Regions from separate parts of the Mesorhizobium sp. M0848 genome, predicted to be linked through region 2. Evidence: riboswitches for the same ligand, from Rfam matches in the RefSeq annotation. Region 2 holds a riboswitch; each other region holds the start of a gene.
What was found. A riboswitch is a leader RNA that binds a small molecule or an ion and turns the genes downstream of it on or off. The one in region 2 is predicted to bind cobalamin.
Positions count from the first base shown of each region.

Region 1: another riboswitch for cobalamin. It lies ahead of bluB (5,6-dimethylbenzimidazole synthase); the one in region 2 lies ahead of NKH95_RS32235 (aromatic ring-hydroxylating oxygenase subunit alpha).
Region 3: another riboswitch for cobalamin. It lies ahead of NKH95_RS00420 (ABC transporter ATP-binding protein); the one in region 2 lies ahead of NKH95_RS32235 (aromatic ring-hydroxylating oxygenase subunit alpha).

Region 1 covers NZ_JAMYOM010000002.1:331,542-337,021, forward strand. Annotated here, with positions in the region: gene NKH95_RS03485 (TetR/AcrR family transcriptional regulator) at 1-188, shown strand, start outside; gene NKH95_RS03490 (hypothetical protein) at 474-1,457, shown strand; partial or broken gene bluB (5,6-dimethylbenzimidazole synthase) at 1,580-2,293, opposite strand; cobalamin riboswitch at 2,309-2,488, opposite strand; gene NKH95_RS03500 (histone deacetylase family protein) at 2,610-3,536, shown strand; gene NKH95_RS03505 (exodeoxyribonuclease VII small subunit) at 3,540-3,791, shown strand; gene NKH95_RS03510 (DUF2277 domain-containing protein) at 3,903-4,169, shown strand; gene NKH95_RS03515 (pirin family protein) at 4,209-5,129, shown strand; gene dxs (1-deoxy-D-xylulose-5-phosphate synthase) at 5,260-5,480, shown strand, end outside.
Region 2 covers NZ_JAMYOM010000045.1:19,232-24,711, forward strand. Annotated here, with positions in the region: gene NKH95_RS32220 (serine kinase) at 1-902, opposite strand, end outside; gene NKH95_RS32225 (PqqD family protein) at 952-1,383, opposite strand; gene NKH95_RS32230 (FAD-binding oxidoreductase) at 1,512-2,612, opposite strand; gene NKH95_RS32235 (aromatic ring-hydroxylating oxygenase subunit alpha) at 2,638-3,885, opposite strand; cobalamin riboswitch at 4,001-4,202, opposite strand; gene NKH95_RS32240 (DUF680 domain-containing protein) at 4,710-4,907, shown strand; gene NKH95_RS32245 (DUF680 domain-containing protein) at 4,979-5,179, shown strand; gene NKH95_RS32250 (DUF680 domain-containing protein) at 5,249-5,480, shown strand, end outside.
Region 3 covers NZ_JAMYOM010000001.1:78,842-84,321, forward strand. Annotated here, with positions in the region: gene NKH95_RS00405 (metal ABC transporter permease) at 1-579, shown strand, start outside; partial or broken gene NKH95_RS00410 (FecCD family ABC transporter permease) at 607-1,590, opposite strand; gene NKH95_RS00415 (ABC transporter substrate-binding protein) at 1,726-2,673, opposite strand; gene NKH95_RS00420 (ABC transporter ATP-binding protein) at 2,719-3,507, opposite strand; cobalamin riboswitch at 3,670-3,876, opposite strand; gene NKH95_RS00425 (AraC family transcriptional regulator) at 4,171-5,004, shown strand; gene NKH95_RS00430 (DSD1 family PLP-dependent enzyme) at 5,009-5,480, opposite strand, start outside.

The DNA.
Region 1 (5,480 bases), on a different contig from region 2:
AGGAGGGGGTCGTTGTCTCCAGCCTCGACCCCGAGACCGCCTCGCGACTGATCATCGGAGCGAGCAGCCAGGCAGCGCAACGGATCGCCAATTCGAACGACCCCGAAACGACGTCGAAGAAGGTGGTGACGGCGTTCAAGCAACTGCTCGAAGGCCTGCTCAGGAAGCCGGATCCGCAGTCGAATTGAAGTTCTCACCGGAGCTTTCGTGCCGGCAGCTGTTCACGATAGGAATTTTTTCTTGACACCGTGCCCTCAGCTAAGGTATATATTCATCCATGGTGCTGATTTGCGCCAGTGACCCGCCGCACAGGCGGGTTTTTCGTTTGATGCTCCGTCAGCCAACGCGCTGGCGGGCTCCGAACCAACCCGTTACCCCGAATTCGTCGCCCTTTGGCGTCAGGGCCGGCAATTGACAATCGCCGGGTTGAGTCCATCCTCTTCCACCATCTCTGAGGCGGAGATTCGGGGCACATGTGGGATTTTGAGATCGGCCGGTCGGTGTCCATCATGATGCGGACCTGGCCGTTCATCGTTTTTCGCATGATCGTCTATTTCGGCATCACGCTGGCCTACATCATGGCGACCGGCACCGGTGCCTCTGTCGGCTATGGCGTCGGCCATATCTCCACTGATCCCGACGGGCCGCTGTCGTTTGCCCTGTGGGGCGGCGTGGTCGGTTTCGGCGTCGTCTCGATCGCCGTCTACTGGATCCGCGAATACATCCTCTATGTCGTCAAGGCCGGCCACATCGCCGTCATGGTTCATCTGATCGACGGCCGCGACATTCCCGGCGGTCAGGACCAGATCGCCTACGCCAGGGATGTCGTCACCCAGCGTTTTGCCGAAGCCAACATCCTTTTCGTCGTCGACCGACTCGTCAAGGGTGCCATCCATGCCATCACCGGCCTGCTCGGCGGTATCGCCGCCTTCCTGCCGATACCAGGCCTGAGCGGCCTGGTCTCCTTCATCAACACGGTGATCCGCCTGTCGCTGACCTATGTCGACGAGATCATCCTCGGCTACAACATCCGCATCAATTCAGCCTCGCCCTTCGAGACGGCGCGCCAAGGCGTAGTGCTCTATGCTCAGAACGGCAAGGTCATGGTCAAGAACGCCGTCTGGCTGGCGGTCATCATGTGGGGCATGTCGTTCATCATCTTTCTGATGATGCTGGCACCTGCCGGTGCGATTCTGTTCCTGATGCCTGGCCAGCTCGCCGGCTGGGCTTTTGTGCTCGCCATCGTCTTCGCCTGGGCATTCAAGGCGGCGTTCATCGAGCCTTTCGCCATCGCCTGCCTGATGCAGGTCTATTTCAAGACCATCGCGGGCCAGGTGCCCGATCCGGCCTGGGACGCCCGGCTGGCCGAGGCATCGTCGAAGTTCAGGGAGCTCAAGGACAAGGCGCTGGCCTCCTTCGGCGGTTCGCGCTGGGCTACGGCCGGCGCCACACCCTGATCGGCTGGGCGGATGGTGTCTGGTGAGGCAGGAACGGTGTTGAGGCGCGCCACGGTGGATTTGAGCTGTGTCTCGCCTTGCCCGGAAAAGGTCTCGCTCATGATCAGCTCCGGCAGCGGCAGCCGCCGTCCCCAGCCATGCGTTTCAAGGTCCGGTTTGGGAGCGAACTCGGAAACACGGCCGACGCAGAGATAGGCGACCGGCGTTACGTGATCCGGAATGGCCAACAGCCGCTTCAGCGCCTCAGCCTCGATGATGCTCACCCAGCCGACGCCAACGCCCTCGGCACGCGCGGCCAGCCAGAAATTCTGCACCGCGCAGACGGTGCTGTAGAGATCCATCTCCGGATTGTGCCAACGTCCCAGCGGCGAACCCTTCGAGCGCTGCCGGTCGCAGGTGATGCAGATGTTGAGCGCGCTCTCGCAGATGCCTTCCAGCTTGAGCTTGCGGTACAGCGCCTGTTTTTCCGCCTCGATAGCCGGCAGTTCCTGTTCTCGCGCGGCCAGGAACAGGTCGCGCACCTCCGCCCGTCGTTTGACATCGCGAATGACAATGAAATTCCATGGCTGCATGAAGCCGACCGATGGCGCGTGATGGGCGGCAAGCAGCAGCCGTGCCAGCACGTCGTCATCGATCGCGGTGGGCAGGAAATGGCTGCGCACGTCACGCCGCGTGAACATGGCGCGGTAGACCGCATCGCGCGCATTCTGGTCAAATCCATCGTCAATGGCAGCGGTCATGTGTTCCGGCATCGCTTGTCCCCTTGCGATTGCAGATTCAAAACTGACAGAGCGTACTTTGTGCGTCCAAGTAGACGCACGTCGCTCTGATGCCATCCGCCTGACCACGCGGATGACAATGCCTGCCAGGCCGGTCTTCTGGCTCGGGATCAACCCGCGTCCGGTGCCTTCCCGTCATCGACAGTGGCATTTACCGGCGCGGTCCCCCTCACAGCGTTGGGCACGCCACGGAATTCAACCGTGTTCCCGATTCTCCCGCTTGCGGCGGGCACCAGGCAGTACCAGGGACCTTACGCCGAAGCGCCCGCGGGGCCAATGCCTGCGGCGACGCGAATGGACGCAGTCGCGATTTTCCCCAGTCATCGGCCGCCCGTGCATGGCCTTTGTCGATCCGGGTCACTAGATTAGGACGATGACCACCCGTCTCTACACCCATCCGATCTTCCTCGAGCATCTCACGCCGCCCGGACATCCCGAGCGGCCCGACCGCTTACGCGCCATCGAGCGCGTGCTCGACGACGAAGCCTTTGCCGGGCTCGATCGTATTCAGGCGCCGGAAGGCGACGAGGCCACCATCCTCTACGCGCATCCCGCCGATTTCGTCGCCCGCGTTCGCGCCGCCATCCCCGACGAGGGGATTGCCCGCATCGATGCCGACACCACTGCCAGCCCGAAGAGCTGGCAAGCGGCGATCACCGCGATCGGCGCCGCCAACGCCGCCGTCGATGATGTCTTTTCGGGCCGCGCCGACAACGTCTTCGTCGCCGCCCGGCCGCCCGGCCATCATGCCGAAAAGACCACGGCGATGGGCTTTTGCCTGTTCAACACGGCGGCGATCGCGGCGCGTTATGCGCAGAAGAAACACGGTGTCGAGCGCGTTGCCGTCGTCGACTGGGACGTGCATCACGGCAATGGCACGCAGGATATTTTCTGGGACGATCCGTCGGTGCTCTATTGCTCGACACACCAGATGCCGCTTTATCCCGGCACCGGAGCGAAGACCGAAACGGGCGCCGGCAACATCGTCAACGCACCGCTGGCGCCGCAGACCGGCAGCGAAGTGTTTCGCGATGCCTTCCTGTCGCGCGTCCTGCCCGCGCTCGACAATTTCGCGCCCGACCTGATCATCATTTCGGCGGGGTTCGACGCGCACCACCGCGATCCGCTGGCCGAGATCAATCTGACCGAGGATGATTTCGACTGGGCGACCGGCCAGCTGATGCAGCGCGCGGCACGCCACAGCGGCAACCGGCTCGTCAGCCTGCTCGAGGGCGGCTACGATCTGCAGGGATTGGCATTTTCGGTCGCCGCCCATGTCGGGCGACTGATGAAAGGATGAATGATGGCCGATGAGACCAACGAAGACGTCAAGGCGATGAGCTTCGAGCAGGCACTCGATGCGCTGGAGAAGATCGTCGATGATCTGGAGCGTGGCGACGTGCCGCTCGACCAGTCGATCAGGATCTATGAACGTGGCGAGGCGCTGAAGGCGCATTGCGACCGGCTGCTGAAGGCCGCCGAGGACAAGGTCGAGAAGATCAGGCTGTCGCGCGACGGCAAGCCGGTCGGAACGGAGCCACTCGACGCGGATTGAGGCCCGGTCCGAACGATGGCCTCGCCTCACCAGTTTTTGGACAGGATCATGATCGAGGATATAACTCGTTCCGCTTGAAACAGCTCAAGGACAAGAGGAGATACGGAAGCGATGTGCAGAAACATCAAGACCCTGTTCAATTTTGATCCGCCGGCAACCAATGACGAGGTGCGCGACGCGGCTCTTCAGTTCGTCCGCAAGCTGAGCGGAACGACGCGGCCCTCGAAGCAGAACCAGCACGCCTTCGACCATGCCGTCGAAGCCATCGCCGCCTCGGCGCGCGAACTGCTCGATTCCCTGGAAACCCACCAGCATCCGCGTAATCGCGAAGAGGTGGCGGCCAAGCTGCGGGCAAAGGCGGCGATCCGCTTTGCCTGATGCGGCCAGGCGGCCTTCGACCACCGACAAGGAGAGTCCATGAGCTTCTTCCCCGGGAAAGACCCTGAGGCAGGCGATGCCTTCGCCAGCGATCAGATCGAATTGATGGTCATACCCAACGCCAAGGATATCGGCGGTTTTCAGGTGCGCCGTGCCCTGCCGACGGCAAAAAGGCGGCTGGTGGGGCCGTTCATCTTCTTCGACCGCATGGGTCCCGCGATCCTGCGCGCCGGTCAGGCACTGGATGTCCGTCCGCATCCGCATATCGGCCTGTCGACGGTCACCTATCTGTTCGACGGCAAGATCCGGCACCGCGATTCACTCGGCACCGAAATGGTCATTCAGCCCGGCGACGTGAATTTGATGACCGCCGGCCGCGGCATCGTCCATTCGGAGCGTACGCCGGAGGAACTGCGTGGCGCGCCGATGTCGGTATCCGGCCTGCAGACATGGCTGGCTCTGCCGGACGACAAGGAAGAGGTGGCTCCGGTTTTCGAGAATACCGCAGCGCTTCGGCTTCCCGAGATCGAAGCCGAAGGCGTCAACGGGCGCCTCATCATCGGCGATTTCCAGGGACTGCGGTCCCCGGTCAGGGCCGACACGGAGACGCTCTACGCCGACCTGCGCCTGGCGCCCGGCGCCAGCGTGAAAATCCCTGCTGATGCGGAAGAACGCGCCATCTATACGCTGGAAGGCGAGGTCTCAATTTCGGGTGATGTATTCCCAGCCGAACGGCTGCTGGTGTTCCGTCCCGGTGACGAGATCGTCGTGTCGTCGCAGACCGGGGCGCATTTCATGCTGTTCGGCGGCGCCTCTCTTGGTTCGAAGCGTTACATCTGGTGGAATTTCGTCTCGTCGTCCAAGGAGCGCATCGAACAGGCGAAAGAGGAATGGAAGACGGGCCGCTTCGACATCGTTCCCGGAGACGAGGAAGAGTTTATTCCGCTGCCGGAAAGCTGATGCCCTGTCACCCAAAAGTGGCAGAACGAAATGCATAGACAAAAGACTAGGGCCTGATCCGCGTCACTGACACACATTTACTTTCGCCGGCCGGCGGCCTATTCGCCCATCAACCGAAAGCCCGAGCACCGTGAACGCAACGCCGCATACGCCGCTTCTCGACAAGGTCCGCATCCCGGCCGACCTGCGCACGCTTGCCGAAAGTGAACTGCCGCAATTGGCGTCCGAGCTTCGCGCCGAGCTGGTCGACGCCGTGTCCCGCACGGGTGGTCATCTGGGCGCAGGGCTTGGCGTGGTCGAGCTGACAGTGGCGCTGCACTATGTCTTCAACACCCCCGACGACCGGCTGAT
Region 2 (5,480 bases):
ATGCCCGACGGGGCCAAGGCGATCATGGCATCCCTGCGCGACACCGGCACGATCGAACTTGCCCCACGACCGCTGATATGTGGTGCCAACAGCGCGACGATGTCGAGAGTTTCAGGCACCGGCCGGGGAGCGATGTCATCAATGTGAAAGGCATGCTTGCCTTGCCAGTTGAGCGGACCATGCGCCTTCAGCCGGTGCTCCAGCCCAAGCCGCGCGAACCCCTGGGGATCCTGCTTGAGTGTTGAAAACAACGGGCGGGCAGTCACGCCGTTGGAGAGGTCGACCAGCACATAGTCGTCGCCGACGCTGTCCAGCCCGTGGAGAAGGCCGGCGGCGACGGTCCCGGATTTCCCGGCGCCGCCCGCGCCGGCCAGCAGCACGCCCTTGCCATTGGTGCCGAGCGTGCCGGCATGGGCAAGGCGCATGCCGCGCGCCGCATATTCCCAATGCAGGAAAGCCCGCAGCGGCGCTCCCGGCTCCCACGGCGGAAAGGCGTCGGCCGAAGCCATCAATTGCACGCCAACGCGACGTTGCGGATCATAGAACTGCCAGAAATCCAGGTCGTGGAAATGGTTGCCGCGCAATCCTGCTTCCGCCAGTTGGGTGGCGAAGCCATGCTGCGTGAAGGGTCCCTGGCCCCAACTGGCCGGTACCGCGATGCCGTCAATACCGGGATGTGCGACGAAGACGCGGCAGATGTCGGCAGGCGTTCGGCTGCCCGGAGGCGTGACAAAGCCATGAGCGAAGGCATCCGCCAACGCGCCGGCGCTGACATGCGCGGTCAGATCCAGATGCGGCAAGCTCGCCTTGCGGGTCAGTGGATAATGCGCGGCGCTGCTCTCTGCTTGCGCCAGGACATGACGTGCGTAGTCAGCCAGGTTTTCGAGAGTGATGTTCGGCATGGGTTTGCCTGTTCCGGAGCTGTCCGGCAACGAGAACCTGATGGGCGCTTCAGTTGGCTTGCTTCACCGCGGGCCAGCCGAGGGGCTCCTCGACCTCGTGGATGGGATCGACGACAATGAGATCGGCGAGATCGTCATGGATGTCGACCTTGAGGGGCTCTCTGGCAGCGGCGAGCTGAGCCAGCAATTCGCTTGGAACCGGTCTTGCCATGCCATCGGTTACGGCCGCCAGCAAACCGAATTCGAGCAATTGTGAAACAAAGCCGTCAATCGCGGCGGCATCGAGGGCGCCAATTCCGGTCGCGGCGCCGACCAGTTCGGAGGCAGGCACGCCGGACGACAGTGCATCCCAAAGTCTGCTGCCTGAATCAGAGAAGCCGAAATATTTGCCCGTGGTCAGGTCAAGAACGACGGCTTCGCCGTCGAAGGATTCAAAGACGATATCCTTGCTGGCAATGGCATAGATGCCGGATTGTCGCATGTTTGCTCCCCCGCCGAGCAGGCCGCGGAGATGATCTTCGGGCCTTACGGTCAACCCCACCGTTGCAGGCGTCTAACCATTTGCAGGGTTTTTGGCAAGATGGCGCAGACTCGGGCGAGCGCAGCCGGTCACGCTTCGATTTCAAGCGCAGAAAGCGGCTTCGAGCAACAGGCGAGGATAAAGCCGTCCTCGATTTCGTGATCGAGGATGCCGCCATTGTGACTCATCTCGACGTCGCCCGCGACCTTCCTCACCTTGCAGGTGCCGCACAGGCCGAACTCGCAGGCGGCGGGAATCCGCACCCCAGAGGCGCGTGCCGTCTGCAGCACGGTCTGGCCGGCGACGCATTCGGCATCGACATCGGAAAGCGAAAACCGGATCGGCGTCACGGCCTCGACGGCAACGGCGGCGCCGTCTTCCGGCAGTGGCGAGAACGGCGCCTGGATCTCCTCCACGGCAGGCGCCGCAAAGCTTTCCTGATGGTATTTCGCCATGTCGAAGCCGGCGGCGTTCAGCATGCCGCGCACGGCGCGCATGAAGGGATCGGGGCCGCAGCAGAAGATCTCGCGCTCACGGAAATCGGGCGCCAGCAATGGCAGCCGGATCGCGTCGATGCGGCCCATATGGCCGAACCAGCCCTCGCGGCTCGACCGCTCCTCGATCATGAAGCCGAGCGACAGGCCGGGCATGCGGCTGCCGAGCAGCTCGAGTTCCTTGCGGAAAATGATCTCTTCCGGGCGGCGCGCACAGTTGACGAAGCCGACATCTGTCCATGGCGCACAGTCGTTCAGCCAGCGCAGCATCGACATCATCGGCGTCACGCCGGAGCCGGCCGAAATGAACAGATATTTGGCCGCCGGGTGGCTGTGTAGCGAGAAGTCGCCGGTCGGCCCATAGGCCTTGACGTGCGAGCCCGGCGTCAGATGGTCGAACATCCAGCGCGTACCGGTGCTGCCCGCCTGCGCCTTGACCGTCACCGCGATTGAGAACGGCCGCGACGGCGAGGACGACAGCGTGTAGGTGCGCATCAGCGGCCCGTCCGATGTCGGTAATTCCAGCGTCACGAACTGGCCCGGTTTGTAGCGGAACCAGGTCTGGTTGTCGGAGCGGAAGGTGAAGGTCTTCACGTCAGGCGCTTCGTCACTGACGCCGATCACTTCCAGCACCTGCAGCCTGTCGTTCCAGGGCGTCATCTGGTCGAGATGGCGATAGAGGCCAAGGTCCGTCATCGCATTCATCCTCTTGTCCCCTGGGCTAGGCGACGCTGCGCAGGGCCGGCCGGTCGCCTTCTGCAAGGCGCGGTCCGATGAACGACGCGTACCACTCGACGAACTGGATCACGCCGCCCTCATGCAGCTCCGAATAGGGGCCTGGTTCGTAGGCCGGCGACAAGATGCCGAAGGCGTTTTCCTCGACGATGCGACGGTCCTGGTCGTTGGTCTCGGTCCAGACATGGGTGAGCTCAGCGAGATCGTAGTCGACGCCTTCGACCGCATCCTTGTGGACGAGCCATTTTGTCGTCACCGCGGTTTCCGTGGCACTGATCGGCAGCACGCGGAAGGTGACGGCATGGTCGCCGAGGATATGGTTCCAGGTTGTCGGATAATGATAAAGCAGCAAGGAGCCGATGCGGTCGGTTGAAACGCTGTCGGACAGGTTCTTCTGGACCGCCCGTTTTCCCGTCATGGTGTAGCTGACGGCATCGCGCAGCAGCGGCGCGCGGGTGGCGCGGTACTGCCCTGCCGGATCGATGCGGAATTTGCTCGGCAGGCCTGATGCCTCGCATTTGGCCCAGTGCGCGACCATTTCAGGGTCGCTGTCGGCGCCGTTGACGCCGGTCACGGTCGGAGCCTCGGGGAAGGTCTTGCACAGCTCAGGATGATTGGCGGCGCAGTGATAGCACTCGCGGTTGTTTTCCCAGACCAGCTTCCAGTTGCCCTTCTCGACGATCGTGCTCTCGAAGGCGATCTTTGCTTCACGCAACCGGTGCGGCAAAAGATAGGGTTCGATCATCGCCCGCATCGGCGCGAAATCCGCCGGCTCCTTGGCCAGACAGATGAAGATGTAGCCGCCGACGCTCTCGCAGGCGACCGGCTTCAGGCTGAAATCACTCTTGTCGAAACCGTCGGCCATCTGGCGGGCAAACAGCAGGCGGCCGTCCAGCTCATAGGTCCACTGGTGATAGGGGCAGACGAGCTTTGCCGCCGTGCCCTTCTCCGTGTTGCATACACGGCTGCCGCGATGGCGGCAGGAATTGTGGAAGGCGTTGATCTTGCCGTGCTGGTCGCGGACAAGGACCACCGGATAGTCGCCGATCTGCACGGTGATGTAGCTGCCCGGCTTCGGCAGTTCGCAATCATGGCCGATGAACAGCCAGTCGCGATACCAGATCAGCTCCATGTCGAGCTTGAAGTAGTCCGGATCGGTGTAGAAGGGCTGCTCCAGCGAAAAGCCTTGCCGGCGCCCCTTCAGGAGCCTCAGCATGTCGTTGCGGGTATCCATGTCCTGTCCTCGTTTCTAAGGACTGAACTGGTGGTGATGGAGGAAGGATTGAAACGCAGGCCGGCTAGGTGCCAGACATGCGCTATCCACCTCTTGACCGCCCACCGCGATCAGTCGAGTCTAACAATCTTGGGCTGGTTTCCGGGCTCTGGAGTTGTCCTTGCGGACCATCGCGACACCTTCCCAGGCAGTTGCCCAGTGGTCTCCCGTTGCGACTTGAACTCCACCACCGTTGCGGGGGCAGCGCCGGATTCTGACCGGCTTCCCAATTCTCCGCCTCGTCGTCACGAAGCGGCACCTGAGATGGTATGATCTAACCACGATCGGGGGCGCGCCGTCGGCATGAAAACGACATCGTATCCATGCGGCGCGACACGGCCTGCGAACGTTCCCGCAGACCGTCGCGGGCTGAAATCCACCTCCCGGATGACCATTTTGCCGGCTGCGATATCCCCGAATCGGACCCCTTGGCGGGGTCAAAAAAGGTTAACGGTTTCGAAAAGTGACTATTAGCTCGATCTAAAATCGAACCGAACGGTTCGTTTCTGTTGACGGTGCGTGCAGGACGGTGTGAACGCTGGGCCTCTGAAACAGTCAGTGATCCATCCAGCGGTTACACTTAACATGCTGATTTAAAGAAGAAAAATATACCCGTAGATTCCCTTGGCACAATTTCAAGGTGTGGATTCATGGTCCACACGGAACAACTTCGTGATTGGAAAAGGCGGGGTTGCCCTCCCACATCGGGGCTGTCCGAACGACGCGATTTCATTTCCAAGACACGCCGCTAGACGGACGGAAAAAGACGATACTGGAGTACAAAAATGAAAAAGATCATTCTCACTGCCGCAGCCCTTCTGGCCATTTCCGGCAGCGCCTTCGCTGGTAGCGACCACTACGGTTCGAACGCCGCGGCAGCCACTGCTGTCGACAGCTCGTACACCGCTTCGACCAAGAAGTCGGAACCGGCTGCTCAGGCGCCTGCCCAGGGTGCTGACCGCAACGTCTTCGGCAACAACTAACAGCCGATTCCCAGTCGACGGCGGGCTCGCCCGCCGCCCTGGCGAAATTCAGACATTCAGGAGTATTTAAGATGAACAAGATCCTCATTGCTGCCGCCGCCGTTCTGGCCATCTCCGGCAGCGCTTTCGCCGGCAGCGACAACTACGGTTCGAACGGCTCTAACCAGCCTGCCGCCGCAGTGGACCAGTCGTACACGGCTTCCACCAAGACCTCGGAACCGGCTGCCCAGACGCCCGCTCAGGGCAGCGACCGTAACCTCTTCGGTCGCTAACAGCCAATTTCGCAAGCGACGGCAGCTGTGTCTGCCGTCCTGGCGAAATCCAGAATTCAGGAGATTAAAATGAACAAGATCCTTATTGCTGCCGCCGCCGTTCTGGCCATCACCGGCAGCGCGTTCGCCGGCAGCGACAACTTTGGCTCCAATGGCGCCAATCAGCCTGCGGTTACGTCGGTTGACAGCGCGCATACGAGCTCGGTCCGCAACAGCGGTAGCCTCGTCGAGAAGCTGCTCAATTCGTCGGGCGACGTGGAGAAGTCCGCCCCTCAGGGCAGCGACCGGAATCTCTTCGGCC
Region 3 (5,480 bases), on a different contig from region 2:
ATCAAGGAGGACGCAGTCATGGGCATCGTCTTCTCAGGCATGTTCGCGTTTGGCCTGGTGCTGTTCGTCAAAGTCGAGACCGACCAGCATCTCAATCATATCCTGTTCGGCAACATGCTCGGCGTCCAGTGGCGCGACGTGATCGAGGCGGCGGTCATCGTCGTGCCGGCGATCCTCATCGTTCTGGCAAAACGCAAGGATCTGCTGCTTTATTGTTTCGATCCGGCCCATGCGCGCGCGATCGGCCTGCCCGTCAACCTGCTGCATTTCGGGCTGCTGACGCTGCTCGCGTTGACCATCGTGGCCTCGCTGAAGGCTGTCGGGATCATCCTTGTCATCGCCATGCTGATCGCGCCGGGAGCGATCGGCTTTCTTTTGACGAAGAGCTTTGAGCGCATGCTCGCCATTGCTGCCGCGGCCGCCATCGGGTCGAGCGTCGTGGGAACGATCCTCAGCTATCACATCGACGCAGCCACCGGCCCGACGATCGTCGTCGTTCAGGCCGGCGTTTTTTTGCTTGCCCTGTTCCAGTCGAAGCGCCCAAAGCAACGGGTGCAACTGGGCATTTCGGGAGAGTAATCGCGGCCCTGACCCAGGCCGCACTAAAAGCCGGTTGCGGATCAGCATGGTGACGACGAAGAACGCGCCGACCGAGCTGGTGATGATGCCGATCGGCAGTTCCTGCGGCGGCAGCAGCGTTCGGGCCAGAAGGTCGCTGGCCAGCAAAAGCACCGCGCCAAACACGGCACAGCTGGCGACCAGGCGCAGGTGCAAGGGGCCCGCCAGCGGCCGTGACAGATGCGGAATCATCAGCCCGACGAAGCCGATGACGCCAGCGACCGAGACAAGGATAGCCGTCGAGAAGGCGGCGACGAGAAAGGTCATCCTTCGCATCCGCGCCACCGGCACGCCCAGGCTTTCGGCGGCGTTTTCGCCGGCCAGGAAAGCATCGAGCCGGCGGTGGTTCCACAGCGCGTAAGCCAGAATGGTGCCTGCTCCCAGCGCGCCCAGCCAGATATTATCCCAGCGCGCCAGGCCAAGGCCGCCCATGGTCCAGAACAGCACGGAGTGGGCGGCGCGCTGGTCGCCGGCAAAGACAAGATAGTTGGTCAAGGCGGTGAACATGAAGGACACGGCAAGGCCGGCAAGGATCAGCCGCTCCGGGCCTTGCCCCCTCACCCGCGCAACCAGCAGCAGCACGACGCCGGCAGCCAATATGCCGCCGGTGAAGGCCGCGACCGGCAATGTCCAGATGCCGAAACTGTCGCCGAAGACGGTGATGACGGAAACCGCACCCGCGGCGGCGCCCGACGACAGGCCGAACAGGAACGGGTCGGCAAGGTCGTTGCGGGTCACCGTCTGCAGCAGCGCACCGACGACGCCGAGACCGGCCCCGACGCAGATGGCCAGGATCGTGCGCGGCAGCCGCAGGTCGACGACGATCTTGCCGACCGGCCCGGCCACGTCGTGCCCGCTGAAGCCGACTGCGCGGCCAAGCGCGGCAACAACATCGGTCAGCGGGATCAGCGTCGAGCCGTAGGCGATCGACAGCAGAGCGAGAGCGGCGATCGCCGCCGCCCCCGCCAGCATGGCCAGTGCAAATGCCGTATGGCGCAAGCCTGGAAATGCGTCGTGTCTGTCAGGACGCGTGCGACGCACTTCCAGGATCTTTTGTTCATGCATGTCGTTGCCCCAAAACCGCTGCGCACTTTTGGGCCACAGGCATCAAAACGCTTCCGGATGCATGGCCTTGGCGATCTTGTCGATCGCTTCGATGTTGGCCGGGCCCGGCGTCAGTTCGGCATAGCGCAGGGCGACGAAGCGCTCGTTCTTGACCGCGTCCGTCTCCTTCATCGCCGGATGCGCCTTCAGGAAATCGAGCAGTTTCCTGTAGCCACCGCCATCCTGGTAATCGAGCAGGATGAGGAATTGCGGATTGCGCGACGCCACCGTTTCCCAGTCCGTGTTGCCCCAGCTGGTATCCATGTCGGCCATGATGTTGTCGCCGCCGGCGGCTGATATCATGGCGCTGGGGATGGCGAATTTGCCTGCGGTGAACGGCTTGTCCTCGCCGGAATCATAGAGGAAGACCCGCGTTCCCTTGGCGTCGCCGACCTTGGCGGTGATCTCGGCGAGCCGCGTCTTCCAGCCGGAGACAAGCTTCTCAGCTTCGGCCTCCTTGCCGAAGATCTTGCCCAGTTTCTCGACGTCGCCATAGAGTAGGTCCATCGAGGCGGCGGGGCGGCTCTTGTCGAGATGGACGCAGCTTTCCGTCAGCACCAGCGTCTTGATGCCGTGCGGAGCAAGCGTGTCGGGCGTCACTTCACCACCCGGCTTCATGCCATAATACCAGCCGGCGAAGAAAAAATCGGGCTCGACCGCGACGAGGTTTTCGAGCGTCGGATATTTCGGCGCCAGTTCCGGGATCGAACCCTGCTCGGCCTTGAACTCAGGACCCACCTTGTACCATCCGGTGATGCCGGTCAGGCCGACGATCGACGGCTGCAGTTTCAGCGCGAAAGCCATCTCGGCCATGTTGAGATCCTGGATGACGGCGCGCTTCGGCGGCGCATCGAAGGTCAGCGGCTTGCCGCAGCTGTCGACAGTTACCGGGAAGGCCAGGGCTGTCGAGGCCAGCAGCGAGAAGGCAAGCGAAAAAGCAAGGCGTTTCAAGGGTTTGCTCCTGTGGACGGGATGATCGATATGGGACGGCTTCAATCAGGATGGCGGCGCGGCACGGTTCGGAACATCGAACACCGTCAGTTCGCGGTCTTCGGTCGGATGGCGCAGACGCAGCACATCGATGCCGAAAATTTCGCGAATCAGCTTTTGGGTCAGCGCTTCGCGCGGTGCGGCGAGCGCTTGCAGACGGGCATGGTTCATCACCGCCACCCTGGTGGCGAACGGTGCCACCAGCGCCAGATCGTGCAGCACCGCGATCACCGTCATCTCGAAGCCTGCCACGAGGTCGAGCAGTTCGCCGCGGGCGCGCGGGTCGAGATGGTTGGTCGGCTCGTCGAGGAACAGGATCTTTGGCTGCTGGGCGATGGCGCGGGCCAGTTGGGCGCGCTGGCGCTCGCCGCCCGACAGCGAGCCGATGGTGCGGCCAAGCAGCGGCAGCAGGCCGGTCCGGCGCAGCGCATCGACGACAATGTCACGCTCCTCGCTCCTGCGCCGTAGCCGAGCGTGCGGGACCCGGCCCAGCTCGACATAGTCGATCACCGCCAGCCGCGGATCGGGCTGGTCGGTCTGGCCGACAACGGCGATATGCAGCGCCCGCTCGGCGGCGGAAATCCCGCCCAGCCGGCGCCCGCCGAGGTTCACCTCGCCGGAGCTCGGCCGCAGCATGCCCGACAGCATGCGCAGCAGCGTCGTCTTGCCCGCGCCGTTGGGACCGATGATGGCTAGGCGATCGCCAGCGGCCACCGAGAAGCTGACCGCCTGGACCAGATCCCGCCCATTGGCCATGGCGCAGAGGTCATGTGCTTCGAGAAGCGCTACGGTCATCGGCTGCCCGCCAGATTGCCGGGATGGCAAAGCGTGCACACGATGATGCGATGATCGATAGAGCCGTCCAACTTTCCGTCACTTTCCAAAACTGGCGACGGAAGGAAGCTGGCGAAGCGGCCGACAAGACCGGGATTCGCGTTTCCTCCCGGCACACCCCGTCCGGTCAACTCAGTGATGGCAGGTCTCCTGGCTCGCGGGTCGTTGCGCCATCCTGCCTTCCCAGCCTTGCCGGCCAGTGGCATTCACGGATTTTGCTCGCCGCTTACAGTTGCGGGGGCAGCCACGGCCTCGACCCCTGGGGATCTCACCGTGTTCCCTTTTCACCCCTCGCCTTTCGACTCGGGGACCATCACCGCTTCAGCGTAGATTTCCCCCAATCGCTTCGCAATGGATTTCTCGGACGGAGTGGTGGGCCGGCTAGGGGAAACAGGCATTTCACGCTTTCGATATGTAATAACATTACGTGTTTAGAGGATGCCGCCTGGCGCTGTCAAGCGAAGCCTGCCGAATTGGCTCGTCGGCGGCAAGGGGCGCTCGACCGCTGCGCCATATCGGTGTGCGACTGTGACGGGATCGGTTCGATTGCGCGGGATGCGCAATTTCGATCAAACTGGCCGCGCCAGGAAACGGCAGGATGATCTGGCCAATGCGAGGAGCAAAATGAACCCGACCGAGAAAGCGCTGTGGTTCGTCGAAAGTCATCTGCCGGAGGCGATCTCGCTTGACGATATCGCGCAAAGCAGCGGCGTGTCGCGTTTTCATGTGACGCGGGCTTTCGGCGCTGCCACGGGCCGCTCGGTGATGGGCTACATGCGCTCACGCCGGCTCACCGAGGCGGCGCGCAAGCTGGCCGGCGGGGCGCCCGACATTCTCTCCGTCGCGCTCGACGCCGGCTACAACTCGCATGAGGCGTTCACCCGTGCCTTCCGCGATCAGTTCGGCACCACGCCGGAACTGGTGCGCGCGCAAGGCACACTCGACAAGCTCGACCTCGTGGAGCCGATCCTGATGGACCAGTCCTTCCTCACCAATCTCGAACCACCGCGTTTCGAGACCAGCCGGCCGTTCCTGATCGCCGGCCTCGGCGAACGCTACAGCTGCGAAACCAGCGCCGCCATTCCGATGCAATGGCAGCGCTTCGGCCCCTATATCGGCAACATTCCGGGCGAGACCGGCGATGTCGCCTATGGCGTCTGCGTCAACGGCGACGATGCCGGCAATTTCGACTACATCGCTGGCGTCGAAGTGTCTGATTTTTCCGACCTGCCCAAGGAATTCAGCCGGGCGCGGGTGCCGGCGCAGAAATATGCGGTCTTTGCCCACCGCGAACACATCTCGACCATCCGCCGCACGGTCAATACGATCTGGAACAAATGGCTGCCGGCTTCCGGCCACGAGATATCGGATGCGCCGGAATTCGAACGCTACGGCCCTGAGTTCGACCCACGCAGCGGCAATGGCGGGCTGGAGATCTGGATACCGGTGAAGGCGTAGTCGGTCAGGCCATCGGCAGCGCCGGCCAGCGATCGACTATCCCGCCGCCGGAAAACACCGCGATCGACCCGAACTGCTGCAGCACGGCTTCGCTCTGCGTCGGCCTTAGAAACGCGTAGTCGCCGGGTTTTACGGTCGCGTCGGCGGGCAAGCCCATGAATTGCTGGTTGGAGGACAGGCCGAGCAGCCCATTCGCCTTCATGCCTTCGGGGAAGACGGGCTCGGCCATCCACTTGCCGCCATAGAGATAGCAGCCCTTGCGCGGGAAGCGGCCGAGCGCCTGCAGCAGGCGGGTGACGGCCGGCGGGCCAGGCAGCATCGGCTCGACCATTTTCAGGATCGGCGTGCCGATGAAGGCCGCCGGCTGGAAGCCGTCGAGGCCTGGCGTATCGAAATCACTGGGCAGCACAAAGGCCGAGCCCATCGAAACCTCGTTGGCCATGCCGCCATGATGAAGCAGCGCGGTCTTGCTGCCG